One region of the Brevibacterium oceani genome, then DNA from elsewhere that is predicted to be linked to it. Evidence: predicted binding sites of a transcription regulator. Region 1 holds the regulator's gene; the other holds the start of a gene.
The links. The regulator LexA, encoded in region 1, represses DNA repair genes until DNA is damaged. The targets are predictions, from matches to a motif close to TCGAACANNTGTTCGA.

Region 1 (7,341 bases):
ACCTCGGTGCCGACGCCGAGGCGGGGCGCAAACCCTCCGAACGATCGGGCCTGGGGGAGGAGATCCAACGGATCCGCACCTGGGAGAAGACCACCGACACCGGTGACCGCGACGACCTCCTGCCCGGCGTCAGCGACCGTGCCTGGTCACAGGTGTCCGTCAACGCCTTCGACTGCCTCGGCGCGAACTGCCCGCTGGTGACCGAATGCTTCGCCGAGATCGCCCGCAACAAGGCCGCCGAGGCCGACATCGTCGTGACCAACCACGCCCTGCTCGCCATCGACGCCTTCGGTGAGTCGAACGTGCTGCCCGACCACGACGTCATCATCATCGACGAGGCGCACGAACTCAAGGACCGGGTGACGAACGCCCTGTCGGGTCAGATCAACACGAGCATGCTCTCGGCCGCTACCTCCTCGGTCCGCAAACACACCACGGTCCAGGACGGCGTCGTGTCCCTGCTCGACTCCGCGGCGGCGGCACTCGAACGCGCTCAGTCCTCGGTGCCCGAGGGGCTCATCCTGCACATGAGCGAGGCGCTCGGACTGGCACTGGCACAGATCCGCGACTCCGCACGTCAGATCATCAACGACATCGGCGGGAAGACCGAAGAGGCCGACGCCGGACGGCAGATGGCCAAGGCCCGCTGCCAGGAGATCTTCGAACTCGCCGAACGCTTCTGCGATCCGGGCAAGAACGACGTCATCTGGCTCTCACGGTCGACGTTCAGAGAGAAGGAGACGACGAACCTCGTCGTCGCACCCCTGAGCGTGGCCGGAACCATGCGCAACGGCATCTTCGAGGAATCCACGGTCGTGGCCACCTCGGCGACCCTGTCCCTGGGCGGGAACTTCGACGCGGTCGCAGCCTCGCTGGGACTCTTCGGCCCCGATGCGCCGAAATGGGACAGCCTCGATGTCGGCTCGCCCTTCGACTACGGCAAGCAGGGCATCCTCTACGTCGCCTCCCACCTGCCCAAACCCGGTCGCAGCGGGCTGAGCGAGGAGACGCTGACCGAGCTCGAAGAACTCGTCAGGGCTTCGAACGGCGGAGCTCTCGGCCTGTTCTCCTCCCGTGCCGCGGCGAACGCGGCAGCCGAGCACCTGCGGAACAAGTTCGACTTCCCGATTCTGCTCCAGGGCGATGACGGTCTGCCCGCACTCGTCTCCCAGTTCACTGCTGACGACCAGACGTGCCTGTTCGGCACGATGTCGCTGTGGCAGGGCGTCGATGTGCCGGGTCGGACGAACCGACTCGTCATCATCGACCGGCTGCCGTTCCCCCGCCCCGATGACCCGCTCATGCAGGCGCGGGCAAGGGACGCCGATCAGCATGGGGTCAACGGCTTCATGGCCGTGTCCGCGACCCATGCCGCCCTGCGACTGGCCCAAGGTGCCGGTAGGCTCATCCGCTCGACCGGTGACAGGGGAGTCGTCGCCGTCCTCGACTCACGGCTGCGCTCGGCACGCTATGCCGGGTTCCTCGTCAACTCGATGCCGCCGATGTGGCCGACGACGAACGCGCAGCTCGTGCGCACGAGCCTGAGCCGCCTCGCCGAGGCTGAGTCAGAGTAGCCCGCCGACGCTGAGCCGGAATAGCACGAACGCCCGCGACCGAGTGGTCGCGGGCGTTCGATTCAGCGGCGGGAGTGGCTCTCGCCGGAGGGCGGGTCAGAGGCGGCGGATGACCGCGACGACGAGGCCCATGATCTGGGCGTAGGTGCCGTCGATGGGTTCGTAGTTCTCGTTCTGCGGCATCAGCCACTGCTGACCGGCCTTGCGCTTGAGCGTCTTCACCGTCGCCTCGCCGTCGAGGAGGGCAGCGACGATCTGACCGTTGTCCGCGGTGTGCTGCTTGCGCACGACCACCCAGTCGTCGTGGCAGATGGCCGCCTCGATCATCGAATCGCCGACGACCTTGAGCAGGAACATCTCGCCCGAGCCGACGACCTGGGTCGGCAGAGAGAAGACATCGTCGACCTCCTGTTCGGCGAGGATCGGACCGCCCGCGGCGATGCGACCGACGACCGGGACCTGCACCGTGTTGTTCGACAGCTCCTCGAACTTCGCGCGCTCCGCCTCCTCCTCTTCGAAGGGGTTGACCACCTCGATGGCACGCGGGCGCTTCGGATCGCGACGGACGTAGCCGAGGCGTTCGAGCTGTGAGAGCTGGTGGGCGACGCTCGAGAGCGAGGCGAGTCCGGCGGCCTTGCCGATCTCACGCATGCTCGGCGGGTAGCCGTTGGCGACGACAGCGCGTTCGATGGTCTCGAGCACGAGACGCTGCCTGGGGGAGAGGCGGAAATCGCCCTCACCGGTCGAACCCTCGGGGATCCGCACCACTTCGTCATCGCTGCGGGCGGCAGCGATCTCGCTGGCGACATCCTCGTTGCGAGGCCTGCCTCTGCCTCGTTTGTTCTGAACCATTGCTCGTTCCCCTTCGTTCTATTCCCTGCCGATGAACACCGTGTTCTCCGCTGCGGAGAATCTCGTGTCAGTGCCGACTGAGATGGTTCTGACAGATCAATCAACAACGCTGGTTCCCTCTCATTGTCGCATAGATGTTCGAGTCGGACTGGACATTTGTTCGATTGGCATGTTGAATAGAACAGACGTTCTACCGATTACTGGTGGAATCGTACGGATGAAAGAGGTAATGCGATGTCTGCACAGAACACAGGACTGCGCCTGACCACTCGTGGACGTCAGGCGGTGCGCCTGCTCAGAACTCTGCTCATTGCTCTCGTCGTCATCGGCGGAGCACTCTTCCTGGCAACTCAGTCGTTCTCGGCCGCCGCTGTGGCCGAGACGGAATCCGAGAGCGTCGGCATCGCCGCCGACTCGGTCGTCGTCGGCGACGGCGAATCGCTGTGGACCGTGGCGGCGAACCTCGGCATCGACCGCGACACCCGTGATGTCGTGTCCGACATCATCGAGATCAACCATCTCTCGACCCCGACCGTCCACCCCGGACAGACCCTCGACGTTCCCGTCAGCTGAGGCCGTACCCGGCCTCGGCCCGGCGGGCGCCGGACCGGGCCATATCGGGTCGGCGTCGGACGTGTATCCGTCTGCCCTGGGTCAGGCAGGCCCGAGGTCGGCAGTTACGGACTGAGCCTGGCAGGTTCGCCATCTCGGCGTCTCGCGGCCCGACCCGCCGCGTGGTCGAACGGTGTCTCTCGGTAGACTGATCGCGTGGGAAACATCGAATCTCTGCCAGTGCGTTCGGACCTCGTCGGACTCAAGCCGTACGGGGCGCCGCACCTCGACGTGCCGGTCCAGCTCAACGTCAACGAGAACGCCTATCCGCTGCCCGAAATCGTCGTCGACAGCATGCGCTCCGCAGTCGAGGACCACTATGCCGGTCTCAACCGGTATCCCGACCGCGAGTTCACCGCGCTGCGCGAACACCTCGTGACCTACCTCGACGGCGTCAACGACCGTGCCGGCGACACGGTCGAACTCACCCCCGACATGATCTGGGCCGCCAACGGCTCGAACGAAGTCCTCAGCCACATCGTCCAGGCCTTCGGCGGACCGGGTCGCACCGTGCTCGGCTTTACCCCGTCGTATTCGATGCACCCGCTCATCACCACGGGGACCGGGGCCACCTGGCAGGACTCGGCGCGCAAGGGCGACTTCACCCTCGACGCGGACTCTGTCGCCGCCGAGGTCGCACGCGTCGATCCCGACATCGTCTTCCTCTGCACCCCGAACAACCCGACCGGCACTTCGATCGGCCTCGACGTCATCGAAGCCGCCTACGACAACTGCTCGGGCATCGTCATCGTCGATGAGGCGTATGCGGAGTTCTCCCGACCCGCGAAGTCATCGGCAATGACCCTGCTGGCAGGCCATCCGCGCCTCGTCGTCTCCCGCACCATGAGCAAGGCCTTCGCCTGCGCGGGTCTGCGACTGGGCTACGCGATCGCCGCCCCCGAACTCATCGACGTCCTCCGCCTCGTCCGCCTGCCGTATCACCTCTCCGAGATCACGCAGGTCCTCGCGTGCACCGCACTCGAACACGCCGAGGTGCTGCTGGGCAACGTCGACCGACTCATCGACTCCCGCAACCGGATGTCCGCCCACCTCGCCGAGGTGGGATTCCGCGTCCATGACAGCGATTCGAACTTCGTCCTCTTCGGCAACATCTCCTCCCCGGCCGAGCTGTGGCAGAAGCTGCTCGACCGCGGAGTGCTCATCCGTGACATCGGCATCGACGGACACGCCCGCGTCAATGCCGGCACCGAGGAAGAGACCGAGGCGTTCCTGCGCACGATCGACGACATCCTCGCCGAGGACCCGAGCATTCTCTTACAGCAGCCGGATTCCGCGACCGCCGCCTCGGCGACAACGTCGACCCCAACGACCGCCCCAAACCCGGCGACCCCGACCCCGTCATCAGCCGCCCCGACGAAAGGCACTCCATGAGGCAGGCCCAGAACTCGCGCACGACCTCCGAATCCACGGTGTCCGTGTCCGTCGACCTCGACGGAACCGGTGCCTCGACGATCTCCACGAGCGTGCCGTTCTTCGACCATATGCTCACCGCCCTGTCGAAGCACTCGATGATCGACCTCGACGTCACCGCCACCGGTGACACCCACATCGACGTCCACCACACCGTCGAAGACACCTCGATCGTGCTCGGCCAGACCCTCAAGGAGGCCCTCGGCGACAAGGTCGGCATCCGCCGCTACGGCTTCGCCGCCGTCCCGCTCGACGAGGCCCTGGCCCAGTGCGTCGTCGACGTCTCCGGGCGTCCCTACTTCGTCCACGAAGGCGAACCCGAAGGTCAGCAATACCACCTCATCGGCGGTCACTTCACCGGGTCGATGACCTCACACTCGCTCGAATCCATCGCCTTCCACGGCGGACTGACCGTCCACCTCGACCTCGTCCGCGGCCGCGACCCGCACCACATCGTCGAAGCCCAGTACAAAGCCTTCGCCCGGGCCCTGCGCGAAGCCGTCGAGGAAGACCCCCGCAGCAATTCCGTCCCCAGCACCAAGGGAGTCCTGTGAGCACCACCGTCGTCGTGACCCCCTTCGGGGTCGCCCAGCAGCTGGCCGCCGCCTGCGTGCTGTCGAACATCTCCGGCACCATCGTGCCGATCGGAGAGTTCACCGGCATCGTGCTGAGCAACACCGATGTCGCCTCCGGCAACGAGGCGGCCGCCGCGATCTCGAAGCTCGCCGGCAAACATGAGGTCCTCCTCCTCGTCCGCAGCGAGGAGCAGATCGACGCCGGGCACTACCGCCACGGCACTCGCGAATCCGACGTCCCCGCCGGGCTGGCGCTGAAGAACCTGCCCGACGTGCTCGAGGGCCTCCTGCTCGAGACCGTGTCGGCACACGACGTCGACGGCAGTATCGAGACCAGTTCGATGACGAAGCTGCAGGCCAGCGCCGCAACCATGAGCCCCGGCCGAGCGGCCGTGGCCCGAACAGCTCTGTTGTGGATCATCGTGGCGATCCTCGCGGGACTGGTCACCGCCTTCGGCCTGGCGCTGGGAATCGGCGGCAACACCGTCGCCTGGGTCGTCGCGGTCTTCGGAGCCATCGTCCTCCTCTTCGCCCTGTGGCGGATCTGGTCGGTGCTCGGCAAGGGAGCGAAACGATGACGACAGTCGCTGTCCTCGACTACGGAGCCGGCAACGTCCGCTCGGCCGTGCGCGCGGTTTCCGCCGCGGGCGCCGAGGTGACGCTGACGGCCGATCACGACGTCATCGACGACTCCGACGGACTCCTCGTCCCCGGCGTCGGCGCATTCTCCGCCGTCATGGAGGGATTGCAGAACGTCGGAGGCGTCGACCTCATCCGCAAGCGCCACGAACAGGGTCGACCGCTGTTGGGCATCTGCGTGGGCCTGCAGGTTTTCTTCGCCCGCGGCGAGGAACACGGCGTCAAAACCGAGGGCATCGGTCTGTGGCCGGGTGCCGTCACCGGACTCAACGCCCCCGTCGTCCCGCACATGGGATGGTCGCAGATCAGCGCACCGTCCACCTCGGCGATGTTCGCAGGAATTGAGGACGAACGGTTCTACTTCGTCCACTCCTATGCGGCGACCCAGCCGCCACCCGGCACAATCGTCACCACCGCCCGACACGGTGAGGACTTCGTCGCCGCCGTCGAGGACGGGACCACCTGGGCCGCCCAGTTCCACCCGGAGAAGTCCGCCGGGGCCGGTCAGCGGCTGCTGCGCAACTGGCTCGCGACGTTCTCCGGCTCGACGTCCGCATCCGGCCCTGCGCCCAGCTCCTGACCGAGCACACCGACTACCATTGCCCGAAACCCTGGAACCGTCCGAAAATCCGCCCAAACCCCGTGGGCACCTTCGCAGAAAGGTCACAATGACAGACACCCCGAACAAGCTCGTCCTCCTTCCCGCAGTCGACGTCGCCGACGGCAAGGCCGTCCGCCTCGTCCAGGGTGAAGCCGGCACCGAAACCGACTACGGCTCACCCATCGACGCGGCCCAGGACTTCGAGAATCGGGGCGCCGAATGGATCCACCTCGTCGACCTCGACGCTGCCTTCGGACGCGGCTCGAACTCCGATCTGCTCAACCAGGTCGTCAAGGCCGTGGGCATCAAGGTCGAACTCTCCGGCGGCATCCGTGACACCGAAAGCCTCGAACGGGCACTCGACACCGGTGCCGAACGCGTCAACATCGGCACCGCCGCACTGGAGAACCCCGAATGGACGGCCGAGATGATCGGCCGCTTCGGCGATCAGGTCGCCATCGGCCTCGACGTCCGCGGCACCACCCTGGCCGCCCGCGGCTGGACCCAGGACGGCGGCGACCTCTACGAGGTGCTCAACGCCCTCGAAGCCGCCGGCTGCGCCCGCTACGTCGTCACCGACGTGCGCAAGGACGGCACCCTGCAGGGCCCCAACGTCGAACTGCTCAAGACCCTGGCCGAGAAGACCGAGACCCCGATCGTCGCCTCCGGCGGCGTGTCGAGCCTCGACGATCTGCGTGCCCTGCGCGAACTCGTGCCCTACGGCGTCGACTCCGCGATCGTGGGCAAGGCCCTCTACGCCGGCAAGTTCACCCTCGAAGAAGCCCTCGACGTCGCAGGACGGTGAGCCGGTGAGCACGCACTCACACGGATCCGACGGTGCGCCCGAACAGTCGAGCCATCAGCAGCCCGCGGGCCATCCGAACGGTTCCGACCACTCGCACGGGCCCGACCATTCGCATGGGCCGAGCGACTCGGCCGGGCGGGCCTGGGCCGGGCGCGATCTCAAGCCCAACCCGTTCTCCGGTGACTCCGGACTCGCCGATGCCGGGCTGCTCGAGGCGCTGGCCGAGGTTGCGAAAGCGCCCTTGGACCCGGA
Region 2 (7,341 bases), 1.7 Mb from region 1:
ACACCCTCATGTACGGCAAGGTCCGACCCGGGCACTCTCCCGTCGATCAGTCCCGCCCGAGCGCGATCCTCAGAGCTCTCACTGCAGAGGCGGCCGCGCAGGGACGATTGGTCGTCGACTCACGTCAGGCCGCAGCCCACATCCTCGCGACGAATGTCGGACTCACGCTCCGTCTGATCGTTCTCGGCCATGACGATCAGGAACTCTCGGCCGAGATCCGTGAAGGGGTGCTCGCCTCGATCACAGGCACATCGGTGCCTGAGTCGCCTGTGGCGAGGTTCGGTCATTCGGTCATCGAATATGCTGTCGCCCACCCCGAGATCCTCGGACCCGCGGAGACCCAGCTGCTCGTCGAGTGGACCCGACGCCTCAGTGAGCACGCCGACGGATCAGACCGGAGCCCGCGTTAGGGCGCACAGCCCGGTCTCTCAGCCTTCGACATCGCCGAGGTGGTGGTGGACTTCGTGCCAGCCGTAGCGGGTGAGCGAGGCGATCGTGAACTCCCGACCGTCGGCGCGCAGGCCCGTGCGCTGCCATTGCTCGTCGTCGAGGTCGGAGAGCGCACCGGCGTAGGCGGCTGCGGCACGTTCCAGCCCAGGGAGCACCTCGGCGGCCGTTTGCTTTCGGTAGTCGGACTCAAGAGCGACGGCATCGCCGTCGAAGTTCGGCAGGGTGGGAGCCTCCTCGGCGAGCATGAGGAGGGTGCGTGACCGGAATTCGGTGAGGACGTCGCGGAGGTGGGCGGCGTATTCGACGGTCGACCATCGGTCCTCGCGGAAACGGTCGGCGGCGTCCGGCCGAGCGAGGGCGGGTGCCCAGGAAGCGGCCGCCTCGGCGATCCGGTGCTTAAGGTCGATGATGTCCTCGTCCCCGGTTCGATCTCACTCATCCGTGCCTCCCGCTGTCGAGGGTCTTCTTGAGGACCGCCGCCTGGCTGATGTCGTCGCGCTTCGATGCCGTGAGCAGGGTGAGCGTGCCCTTCTCGGCGATGTCCTTGAGACGGTCGAGCGCCTCGGCGCGGGTGTCGTCCTTGAGTTCCTCGCGGTAGCGCCTGGCGAATTCGTCGTACTTGTCGGGATCGTGCCCGTACCACTGGCGCAGCTCGGTCGAGGGGGCCACGTCCTTGAGCCATTCGCCGAGGTTGGCGTGGTCCTTGCTCACTCCCCGCGGCCAGACCCGGTCGACGAGGACGCGAGTGCCGTCGGATGGTTCAGGATCGTCGTAGATGCGGCGCACCCGGATCCGTGGATCGTCCGAGGTGGTCATGGTCGTTCACTCCCTCCGCTCGCTTGCCTTCCAGTGTAGGACGTGGCGGATTCGGTCCTTGCCTTCGCGTCAAACCCCGCGCGTATAGTGGAGATCTCAGCCGCGCTGATGCGGTCTGTGGTGGGCCGATGGCGAATCTGCGAATCGAGGAGATGATGCAGTGACTGTCCAGAGCCAGGCGTCGCTCCCATCACCCGCCCTGCCTGGGCGGAGATCGAGGAGGAGGCCAGGCAGCTTCGTGCGCCGTTCACGGTGACCCGCCAGGCCATCGACGACGTCGCTCGCGGCTCCGGCGACTCGGACTGGCAGCCGGTCAAGGACGCGGCCACAACCATCGCCATGGCCGAGGACCGGGCGGTCCTCCATGGACTCGATTCGGCGGGCATCGGCGGCATCGTGCCGAACTCCTCGAATGCCACGGTCGATCTCCCAGATGCCGTCGAGATCATCTGGGCCCCGGCCCTCGAAGGTGCCCTCCTCGTGTCCACGCGCGGCGGGGACGTGGCGACGACTTCGAACCGCCCATCGACGTGGAGCTCGCTTCGCTGTATGCGGCGGATGACGGTTGTCTTTATCTGCTCTACCGCCTTCCGCGCGACTGATCACTGCCCCTTGGGCCGGGATGAGTGGTGTCGCTCGGCGGAGGGCTGAACCTGTCCGAACTGGCACTTGAAATCTTTTTTGCGAATATGTCTATAGAAAAAAGATGTTCGATTGAATTACGGAAAACTCTGGACAATGAATTCGACTGCGGAGTAGAATCGGGGAAAGCATTCACAGAGGCGTGAAAGGCAGGGGAGACCGATGAAGGATCAACAGGATCCGAGTGATGACGAGTTCGATCCTGCCTCGGATTCCTCTTCCTCTGAGGTCCTGCCGGACTCGGGGCAGATCGGATACGTGCAGCTCCCCTCGAGCATCGGCCCCGACTCACCGAGGCGACTCGACGTCGCCGAGGATTCGCCCTTGCTCTCTGTGGTCAGGGTGCTGGGACTGAGCACGAGTGTGCAGCTGGCCGAACTGCGATCCATTGCCCAGGCCTTCCTCGCCGAGGCGGTCGAACGTCTCAATCTCAGGCCGAACGTCGACGAAAGGATCTCTGAGTACGCGACCTTCGGCGAGACGCTCGAGCGTTTTCTTGACGCAGCCGAAACCGAGATGAGTGCGAAGTCCGGAACGGACGAAGTCGTCGCCCCGGGCAGCTGTGAATCCGCGCTGCAGGCAGCACTTGAGTCGCGACCCGACTTTCCCGGCTTCCACCTCGGAGAGACCTTCGACAGGTGGGTCCACAAGCTCGCAGAGATTGAGGATGTGGCCGAACTGGCCTCAGTGTTGGGCTCGACCTCCGGGCAGACATTCGGCAAGATCGTCACGGCTGTCACCATCGTCCATGGGCTGCCCAAGTTCCTCGCGCGCTGCTGTGCCGGCGAGTTCACCATCGAACACGTGAACGCCGCGGCCAGGACGGCCAAGGACCTGTCCTTCGAGTCGTTGCCTGAGCTCGACGAGTACTTAGGTCAACGACGGGCCGATGTCACCATCGACACCTTCAGGAAATCACTGTCGATGAAGGCCGCCTCCATGCAGGACGAAGACGACCGTTCCGACCTGGCGTCACGGCGCCGTCGGGTGTCGATCACCACCTACAAGGACGGAACCGCCTCGGTGGTGCTGAGCGGTCCGGCAGCGGAACTCAAGGCGTTCCACCAGCGCCTCGAAGCCTTCGCCCGTGCGATCAGACACGGAAACTTCGCATCCCTCGTCGCCACCGACATCAATGATGTCGACGTCAGCGAACTCGGCAGCATCGACTCGCTCATGTACGACATTGCGACTCGCGTGGCCCCGCAGCTGACCATTGAAGTCACAACGAATGACACGCAGAACGGAACAACCACCGTCAACCAGATCCCCTTGGACCTGCCCGATCAGGGAGTTCCCACCGCGGCGGCGATCGTGAACACGGTCAACAATGCAACCGACGGGGCACAGGAGGAAGCGGAACGTGCCGCGACGACCGCTGGTTCCACCACGGTCTCGACCGTTATCAAGATGGCGATGCCGACCCATGGCCAGTGGCTTCGCGAACAGGCGAAGCTTCTGGTCACGGTGCCTTTCCTGACATTGGCCGGTGAGTCGCAGCTGCCTGGAATCTACTCCGACGGTTCTCCGATTCCCGCCACTGTCGCACGCGCCATCGCCGGAGAGTGCTCGACCTGGACTCGGATCATGACCGATCCGGTGACCGGCACTCCGCTGGACGCGAGGTCGCAGAGTTACCGCATCCCTGCGGATGTCCGGTTGCCGCTCGCTGCGAAGTGGCAGGCATGCTCGATGCCGGGATGTACTCGTCGGGCGGAGACGTCCGAACTGGACCACATCATCCCCTTTGACCACGACGATCCCGCAGCGGGCGGACAGACCACCTTCGAGAACGGGCACTACCTCTGCCGCCCGCACCACCAGGCGAAGACCGATCGGAAATTCAGTATCCGCAAAACCTCGGACGGTTCGGTGGAGTATGTCTTCGCACACGGAGTGGCCGCCGAGGCAATGCCGCCGGACAACCCGATCAATGCTCGGCACGCCGAGTTGTTCACCGAGTTCGGCAGCCCACCGGACTCACAGCAGAACAGGCCGGACCCGCCCCTGAAACCCTCCCCGAGCCCGCCCCCAGTCGCTCCGAGCACGTCTCCGGGGGAGGCGCTGGGTCGGCCACGGAGACAACCGGCACCGGCCGGTCTCGCGAACGACCGCGAAAGCCCCAGCGCGAACCATCTGCCCCACCGGCCGCGCCGCAGGAGCCAACAGAGAAAGGACCAGAGCGGCAGAGTATCCACCACGGGAGAGCAGGTCGACCCGTGGTCGGGGCAGCGGCCCGCGAACATCAACTGGAATGCGTGCGAGCCCCCACCCTTCTGAATGCATCGATCCGTCCGTACCGTGAGCAGCTAGCTCGAGTCGGTCCCGGCGCTGAGGTTGCTGAGTATGAGGGTGCGCACCTGCCGGTCGATATAGGTGTCGAGGTCGAGACCGATCTTCTGGAAGTACCAGTGCTTGAGTGCCCACATGTGTGCGATCGACATGAGGTCGTGCCCGAGAGCCTGCGCATCGACATCGCGCAGATGACCGGTCTCCACCGCCCCGGACACAACATCGATGAGCGGCTGCAGGGTCTCGAGCTCCTGTTCCTGAATCGAACTCAGCCCATCCTTCGACAGCGACCGCGAGGCCTGATAAGTGAGTACGACAGCGTGCCGCTGTTCGCCGACGATCCGGCAGAACTCGGAGAATGCGGCGATGACCTTGTCCACCGGGTCAGCCGCCTCGGCGATGGCAGACGGAACGCGCAGCCGGAACTCTTCGAGCACCCGGGTGATCGCGGCGAGTACGATCTGCTCCTTATCGGAGAAGTACTTGTACAGCAGTCCGACGCTGACCCCACCGGATTTCGCGATCGCCTGCATCGACACCGAATGAGTGCCCTTCTCCTGCATCAGGCGCACCGCGGCATCGACGATCTGCCGTTCCCGGAACTCCGCCCGGGCCCCACGGACGATGGCGTTGAGATCTGCGGATTCAGCTGACATGGTCGACGGCGACTTCCTCTCTGAGCTTGAACTTCTGAATCTTACCGCTCGGAGTCCGCGGGAACTCGTCGAGGACCTGCAGAGCCTCGGGCCAGTACTGCTTTGCCACCCCCTTGGATTCGAAGAACTCACGCAGATCATCCATCTCCAGGCTCTGGCTCTCGACCAGGGTGACGACCGCACACGCGATCTCCTGCAGCCGCGGATGCGGCACCGCGACGACCGCGACCTGAGACACCGCCGGATGCTCGTAGAGGACGTTCTCCACGTAGGCGACAGGGATGTTCTCACCGCCGCGGATGATGATGTCCTTCGACCGGCCGGCGATCCGGATGAAGCCGTCCTCGTCCATCTCCGCCAGGTCGCCCGTGTCGAGCCAGGCGCCGTCGAACGCCTCAGCCGTCAGCCCGGGTTCCTTGAGGTAGCCGACGAATAGGAACGGGCCTTTGACCTGGACCTTTCCTTCTTCTCCGGCGGGCATCGGTGCACCCAACGGATCGACTACGCGCACCTCCATGGACCCGAGAGCCCGACCGTCGGTGCCCGTGACCTTCTCCTCCGAATCGCCCGGGGCGGTCATCGTGACCAGACCGCATTCGGTCTGCCCCCAGCCGCCGAACACGCTGAGCCTCGGCAGGAGTTCGCGCGCCTCATTGACCATCACACGCGGGATCGGGGCACCCATGCAGCAGAAGTGCTTGAGCGAGGACAGATCGTGCTCGGTCGTCTTCGCGGCATCGAGCAGGTCGTGGAGGAACGGGGTCGCCCCGGAGGTGTGCTCGATTCCGTGCTCGGCGACGAGGCGGACGAAGTCCTCACCGTTCCACACATCCTGGAACACTCCGGTCCCGCCGATGAGCAGCGGCAGGCACACCCCGTACATGTACCCGGTGAGGTGGCCGAACGTCGAAGCCATGTGAATGACCGACCCCTGACCCAGACCCAGGTGGTCCGGCCAGGGCAGGGCCGCCGCAAGCACCGAGTTGTGCGTGTGCATGGCCCCCTTCGGGTCGCCCGTGGTGCCCGAAGTGAACAGGATGAGCCCGACATCGTTCGGATCGGGACGGCGTTCGGCCCAATCGATCGATTCCAGCGCCGAGGTGGTCGTACCGCGGCCGAGGAAGTCCTCCCAACGTTCGAACCCGTCCCGCGCGGCGAACGGAGCCTCACCGGGGGCGTCGAGCACGATCGTGTGCGTGAGTTCCGGCAGGTTCGCCCGCAGCCTGTCGACCATGTCCGGGTAGTCGAACTTGCGGAACCGGTTCGGCACGAAGAGGACGGAGACACCTGCCTTCTTCGCCATGTACCCGATCTCACGGTCGCGGTAGATCGGAATGAGACCGTTCGTCGCGGCCCCGGCCTTGATGGCGCCGAGGTGGATGACCAGCCATTCGTACCAGTTCGGCAGGTGGATTCCCACGACGTCGCCCGGTGTGAGACCGATGTCGACGAGTGCCCTGGCACAGGTCTCGACGTCGGCGGAGAGCTCCGCATATGTGTGCGCTCCGTAGGGGTCCCGGGAAACCACGGCATCCGGACTCTCTCGGGTCCAATGCTCGAGGTGGTCGAGCAGCGTTTGGTTCTTCCAGTCGCCCGCCCAGGTGTGCTTGTCGATGAGGGCGTCGGTGAGGGTGGTCTCGAATCGTGTGGGCATGTCAGGGCTCCTTTGCTCTGGTGGTGCGTGGGCCGTGGTGCTCAGGCCATGGTCAGTCCGCCGGAGACGGACAGGGTCTGGCCGGTGACGTAGGCGGAATCGGGCCGGGCGAAGAACGCCACGGCGTTCGCGAGGTCATCGGGGTGGGCGAGTCGGCGCATCGGAATGGCCTTCTCCAGCGCGGTGCGCAGCTTCGGGTTGTCCGCCGAGATCTCGGCGAACAGCGGGGTGTCGGCAGGTCCCGGGCACACGCAGTTGGCCGTGATCCCGTGCCGGGCGACCTCGCGGGCGAAGGTCTTCGTGAACGAGATGATCCCGCCCTTGGCCGCCGAGTACACCGCTTCGCCGCTCGATCCGACGCGACCGGCGTCGGATCCGATGCTGATGACGGCACCGGATTCGGCGGCGATCATGTGCGCGGCCGCGGACTGCGTGCAGTTGAGCGTGCCGAGGAGGTTGATCGCGATGACCTTCTGCCAGGTCGCCGGCGTCGAATCCATGAACGGTTCGACCTTGTCCCACCCGGCGTTGTTGACGAGGACATCGATGCGACCGAAACGCTCGATCACCTCGGCGGTCATGGCGTCCACGGCCGCCCGATCGGTGACATCGACGGCCAGGCCGATCGAATCATTTCCCAGCGCCGAGGCGGTGTCCCCGGCCTTCTGTGCGTCGAGGTCGGCGACGACGACGGTCGCACCGTCGGCGGCGAGACGGCCGGCGATGCCCTTGCCGATGCCCGAGGCGGCTCCGGTGACGATGACGATGCGGTCGGTCAGGGGCGCGGTGTGGGTTGTGTTCGCTGACATGGTGGTGTCCTTCCTGGTGAAT

Region 2: J9314_RS00150 (HNH endonuclease signature motif containing protein) is a predicted target of LexA. The motif match lies at 1,965-1,980, and genes of this name have one in related genera.

Annotation. Positions count from the first base shown of each region.
Region 1 covers NZ_CP072846.1:2,657,351-2,664,691, reverse strand. The annotation lists gene J9314_RS11840 (ATP-dependent DNA helicase) at 1-1,574, shown strand, start outside; gene lexA (transcriptional repressor LexA) at 1,671-2,426, opposite strand; gene J9314_RS11830 (LysM peptidoglycan-binding domain-containing protein) at 2,661-2,999, shown strand; gene J9314_RS11825 (histidinol-phosphate transaminase) at 3,195-4,430, shown strand; gene hisB (imidazoleglycerol-phosphate dehydratase HisB) at 4,427-5,023, shown strand; gene J9314_RS11815 (hypothetical protein) at 5,020-5,622, shown strand; gene hisH (imidazole glycerol phosphate synthase subunit HisH) at 5,619-6,263, shown strand; gene priA (bifunctional 1-(5-phosphoribosyl)-5-((5-phosphoribosylamino)methylideneamino)imidazole-4-carboxamide isomerase/phosphoribosylanthranilate isomerase PriA) at 6,352-7,089, shown strand; gene J9314_RS11800 (SseB family protein) at 7,094-7,341, shown strand, end outside.
Region 2 covers NZ_CP072846.1:28,639-35,979, forward strand. The annotation lists gene J9314_RS00130 (TetR/AcrR family transcriptional regulator) at 1-410, shown strand, start outside; gene J9314_RS00135 (DinB family protein) at 429-860, opposite strand; gene J9314_RS00140 (DUF488 domain-containing protein) at 886-1,266, opposite strand; gene J9314_RS00145 (encapsulin) at 1,480-1,917, shown strand; gene J9314_RS00150 (HNH endonuclease signature motif containing protein) at 2,071-4,188, shown strand; gene J9314_RS00155 (TetR/AcrR family transcriptional regulator) at 4,218-4,856, opposite strand; gene J9314_RS00160 (AMP-binding protein) at 4,846-6,510, opposite strand; gene J9314_RS00165 (SDR family NAD(P)-dependent oxidoreductase) at 6,552-7,319, opposite strand.